One region of the Cellulomonas sp. WB94 genome, then DNA from elsewhere that is predicted to be linked to it. Evidence: riboswitches for the same ligand, from Rfam matches in the RefSeq annotation. Region 1 holds a riboswitch; the other holds the start of a gene.

Region 1 (2,437 bases):
CAAGGAGAGCGTGAAGGCCGCGGCACCGCGCGTCGAGAAGGCCGCGGAGATGGCCGCGCCGGCCATCGACACCGCCCATGACAAGCTCGTCGACGACCTGCTCCCGCGCCTGGTGACGGCCATCAACGAGGCCGCCGAGCGTGCCGGTGCGGCCGTCGAGAAGGCCGCCGACAAGGCGGCCACCGCACCCGCCGCACTGGCCGCCGCCGCGGCAGCTGCCGAGGCGGCCGCGACCGAGAAGAAGAAGCACACGGGCCGGAACGCCTTCTGGCTGTTCGCGCTCCTGGCGGGGATCGGCGCCGCTGTCGCCGCCTGGACCCGCACGCGATCGACCGAGGACCCGTGGGCCGAGCCCTGGGAGCCCGCCACCGAGGCGGGCCACACGGGCACCGAGACCCTGCGCGCCCGCGCGCACGAGGCACGCGAGGACCTCACCGTGAAGGTCGGCGACGCCGCCGAGACCGTCGGCGAGGTCGCCGGTGCCACGGTCGCGAAGAGCCGTGAGGCGACACGCAAGGCCGCCGACAAGGTGACCGCCGCCGCCGAGGAGCTGACCGAGAAGGTCACCGAGGCCCGCGAGGACCTCACCGAGAAGGTCACGGACGCCGCGAAGAAGGTCACGACGCGCCGCTCGGTGCCCAAGACCATCGACACGGCCGACTCGGCCGCCTCCGAGGGTGTCGAGGCTGCCAGCGAGACACCTGACGAGACGACCATCTGACCTCGGTCAGGAAGCGCCTCCGGCCACGCGCGTCGGCCGGAGGCGGCACGACCAGGGGGCTAGGACGTCCACGGCTCCCTGATGAGGTCCGGGTCGAGGCCCGGACGTCGCGGCACGTACCCGAACCCCTCGTCGCTCTGGGCGTCGTAGCTCACGACGAGCCCGCGCTCGTCCGGCTCGCGACGCCAGCGTGCGAGGCGCACGGTGTCGCCGGGGGAGAGGGCCGCGCCGGCGCGCCTGCGGGCCTCCATGCGCAGCATGGCCACCGCGAACGCCCGACGGTGGCAGTCTGCGACCTGCCACGGCACGAGACCGTCGTCCGGGCCGACCTGCTCTGTAAAGACGGTGCGTCGCCGGCAGTCGGCCCACACGGCGGCACCCGTGGTGACGTTGTACCGGCGCTCGTACTCCTCGCTCATCCAGGCGTACGTGCGGCCCTCGCCGAGCCAGCGGATGACCTCGGCCTCATCTTGGATCAGGGGTGCTGACATGGGTCCGCCTCGTCGTTCGAGCACCCGGCGGTCCCTCGGGAGGTCGCGTGCGTCCGTTCTTCCTGCACCGGAGGTGCGGGCGGGTCTTCTTCCGGGGGCACCGTGGACGGGACGCGGTTGCCGGCCAGCACGCCGGAAGGCTTGTCGCTGGACCTCGTGACCGGGACGAGCATCCCACACGCCGGGAGGGCCGCTTCGCGCAGCGTGGTCAGGCCCGCGGGCGCGGGACGACGGAGGAGGCCGGACTGGACCGTGGCGAGGGGGCAGCATGGCAAAGGCCCCTCCCGGACACCGGAAGAGGCCTTCGACCTGCGGTGGAGCCAAGGGGACTCGAACCCCTAACCCCCTGCTTGCAAAGCAGGTGCGCTACCACTTGCGCCATGGCCCCGAGAGCGGTGGGTCACTCGAAGGTGTCGGTGACCTCTGCCCACAGATCCCGGTCGTCCTGGTTCTGCGAGTACTGCTGCCACGCGACATAGCCGACTGCCGCAACTGCCATCAGGAGAAGCAGCTTCTTCATCGGTCCCCCACGGGTCGGGAGTGGGCCTAACAGGACTTGAACCTGTGACCTCTTCCTTATCAGGGAAGCGCTCTAACCGTCTGAGCTATAGGCCCGTATGTGCACCACGCTGGGCGGGGCGCGCCGGACGAGACTACCCCAGTCCAGCCATGGCGCCCAAACGCGGTCGGCCTACTCGTCGGTCATCGTCAGGTGCACCCCACCGACCAGCGCAGCGGTGATGTTGTAGAGGAACGCGGCGATGGTCGACAGCGCCGTCAGCAGGAAGACGTCGACCACGGCGATGAGCGTCGCGGCCGAGAGGATCCGGCTGAAGGAGACGTACTGAAGGATGTCGACGTTGCTCTCCGCGCCGAGCACCTCCCGGACGAGCGTGTCGGCCTGCGCGAAGACGTGCATGCCGTCCAGCGCGAACCAGACCACTGCCGCCGCGACGACGAGGATGATCCCGAGCGCCACCGACAGCAGGAACGACAGCTTCATGACCGACCACGGGTCGATGCGGGAGACGGCGAGGCGGACCCGGCGCGGCGCACCGGTCGCGGAGACCGTAGGGATCCGGCCCGTCGTCGGACGGGGGGCGGGTGTGCCCGACGCTCGCGGGGGGGCGGTGTTCGTGGTTCCGGTCATGGTGTGTTCCTCGGTGCGGGAGTGCGTGGCCGAGCCGATCGCGGCCGACGTGGCGGCTGCGGCCTTCTTGAGCGA
Region 2 (2,437 bases), 320 kb from region 1:
GTGTTCCGGATGAACGTCTGCACCGACCCGTGGATGAACTCGTCGGTCCCGAGGATCGCGCCGCCGAGCACCCGGCCCTGGCCGTCGATGTGCTTGGTCGCGGAGTACACGATGACGTCCGCGCCGTGCTCGAGCGGCCGGGACAGCACGGGCGTGGCGAACACGTTGTCGACGACGACGACGGCCCCCGCGGCGTGCGCGAGCGCGCTGACGGCCGCGATGTCGACGAGGTCCTGCATCGGGTTGGACGGCGTCTCGAAGAACACGACGTCCGCCGGGGTGGCGAGCGCGGCCTCCCACTGCTCGGGCACGTGCCCGTCGACGTAGTCGGTCCGCACCCCCCACTTCGCGAGGATCTCGTCGAAGATCACGACCGTCGAGCCGAACAGCGCGCGCGACGCGACGATCCGCGACCCGGACCGCACGAGGGCCGCGAGCGCCGTGAAGACCGCCGACATGCCGCTGGCCGTGGCGTACGCGGCCTCGGCGCCCTCGATCAGGCGCAGCCGCTCCTCGAACGTCGAGACCGTCGGGTTGCCGTAGCGCGAGTACAGGAAGCGGTCGACCTCGCCGCCGAAGGCCGCCTCGGCCTCGCCGGCGCTCGGGTACGCATAGCCCTGCGTGAGGAACAGCGCCTCGGACATCTCACCGAACTCGCTGCGCACGAGGCCGCCGCGGACCGCGAGAGTGTCGGGTCGTAGGGAGTCCCGGGGGAGCGGCGGGCGTCCCAGTCGCCCGGACCGGGGGTGCGACGCGCGCCGCCCGCGCTCACGGCTGGGTCCAGGGCAGGCCGGCCGCGCGCCAGCCGTGCGCCCCGCGGTGGCCGTCGGGCCCGACGTCGCCCTCGAACCCCTGGAGCACGTTGTACGCAGGGCCGAAGCCGGCGGCGGTCGCGGCCGTCGCCGCGGCGACCGAGCGCACGCCCGACCGGCACAGGAAGAGGACCGGCCGCTCGTCGCCCGGCGCCAGGCCGGCGGCTGCGAGGGACGCCACGAAGTAGGGGTTGGGCAGGCCGCTCGGGTACGTCACCCACTCGATCAGAGCGGGGCGTCGGCCGAGGGACGACGTGTCGGGGACACCCACGTAGCGCCACTCGGCGTCGGTGCGGACGTCGACGAGCACCGCGCGCTCGTCGGCCGCGAGGACGTCCCAGGCCTGCTGGGGGGTCAGGTCGCCTGCGTACTGCGTGCTCATACGAGCCTCGTCTCGGGGGTCGGGTTGGTGGGCAGGACGACGGCCTGCCCGGCGATCACGCGGTCGCCGTCGAACGTGAGCGTCGGTCCGCCGTGCAGCACGTAGCCGTCGTCGAGCGCGGCACTGATGCGCTCGCAGAACGTCCTGTCGTCGGGTCCGGTCAGCAGGCGGTAGCGGAGTCGGGTCTGGGTCGCCGTCCTCGTGCCGTCGTCGGTCGTGGGGTCAGGTGTCGTGCTCATCACGCCTCCATCGGTCCTGGCGGTAGCACCCTCGGCCGAGCACGGTGCGTGCTCGCGGGTTGCTGCGGCGTCGTCGAGCCAGATCTCTCAGCCGCTCTGGATGGTGACCGCGATCGTACGACCGTCCGGGGATGTGGTCCAGTCCGCGGACAGAGTGTCCGCGATCCGAGACTTCCCGGTTCTCCGTTGACACTGCCGTGCGGGAGCGGCGATCCTCGTCGCAGGTCACGAGTGCCAGCAGAAAGCCCCGGCTTGCTGGCCGGCAACCCTCCTCCGCGGTGGGGTGCCCCGGGTGACGACCTGGCCGTCCGCCGTTCGGTGGACGGCAAGCGCGGGGTGCTGGCCGTCGGCTCCCCACAGATCTGCCGAGGAGTGCCATGTCTGTCACCGCCGAGCGCGCCGTCTGGGCGACCCCGTCCACGCAGCTGCCGCTGCTCCCCGTCGTCGGCTCCGGCACGCAGGTGCCGCTCGTCGACGGCACCGCACGGACCTACGCGAACCTCGACTACGCCGCGAGCGCGCCGGCCCTCGAGGCGGTCGCGGCCCGGGTGACCGAGGTCCTGCCGCTCTACGCCTCGGTGCACCGCGGCGCCGGCTACCTCTCGCAGGTGTCCACGGCGCTGTACGAGGCGTCGCGGCAGACCATCGCGCGGTTCGTGGGCGCCCGGTCCGACGACGTCGCGATCATCACGCGCAACACGACCGACGCGCTCAACCTGCTCGCGAACGTCGTCCCCGCGGGGCCGGACGGCACCCCGGGTCGCGTCCTCGTGCTCGACCTCGAGCACCACGCGAACCTGCTGCCGTGGGGACTGGGGACGGGCCGCGCCTCGACCGTCCTCCCCATCGAGCCGACGGTCGCCGCGACCCTCGCCACCCTCGCCGCCGAGCTGGCGTCCACCGCCTACGCGCTCGTCGCGGTGACCGGCGCGTCCAACGTCACGGGCGAGGCCCTGCCGGTCGCGGATGTCGTCGCGCTCGCGCACACTGCAGGGGCGCGGGTC

Evidence for each region. A riboswitch is a leader RNA that binds a small molecule or an ion and turns the genes downstream of it on or off. The one in region 1 is predicted to bind S-adenosylmethionine.
Region 2: another riboswitch for S-adenosylmethionine. It lies ahead of DDP54_RS06495 (DUF1737 domain-containing protein); the one in region 1 lies ahead of DDP54_RS07940 (hypothetical protein).

The regions. Positions count from the first base shown of each region.
Region 1 is NZ_QEES01000002.1:1,474,522-1,476,958, forward strand. It holds gene DDP54_RS07935 (hypothetical protein) at 1-721, shown strand, start outside; gene DDP54_RS07940 (hypothetical protein) at 781-1,212, opposite strand; SAM riboswitch class IV at 1,263-1,374, opposite strand; tRNA gene DDP54_RS07945 (tRNA-Ala) at 1,528-1,600, opposite strand; gene DDP54_RS18590 (DLW-39 family protein) at 1,613-1,732, opposite strand; tRNA gene DDP54_RS07950 (tRNA-Ile) at 1,754-1,827, opposite strand; gene DDP54_RS07955 (DUF3566 domain-containing protein) at 1,904-2,437, opposite strand, start outside.
Region 2 is NZ_QEES01000002.1:1,156,314-1,158,750, reverse strand. It holds gene DDP54_RS06505 (O-succinylhomoserine sulfhydrylase) at 1-665, opposite strand, end outside; gene DDP54_RS06500 (rhodanese-like domain-containing protein) at 769-1,194, opposite strand; gene DDP54_RS06495 (DUF1737 domain-containing protein) at 1,191-1,433, opposite strand; SAM riboswitch class I at 1,438-1,540, opposite strand; SAM riboswitch class IV at 1,657-1,771, shown strand; gene DDP54_RS06490 (aminotransferase class V-fold PLP-dependent enzyme) at 1,811-2,437, shown strand, end outside.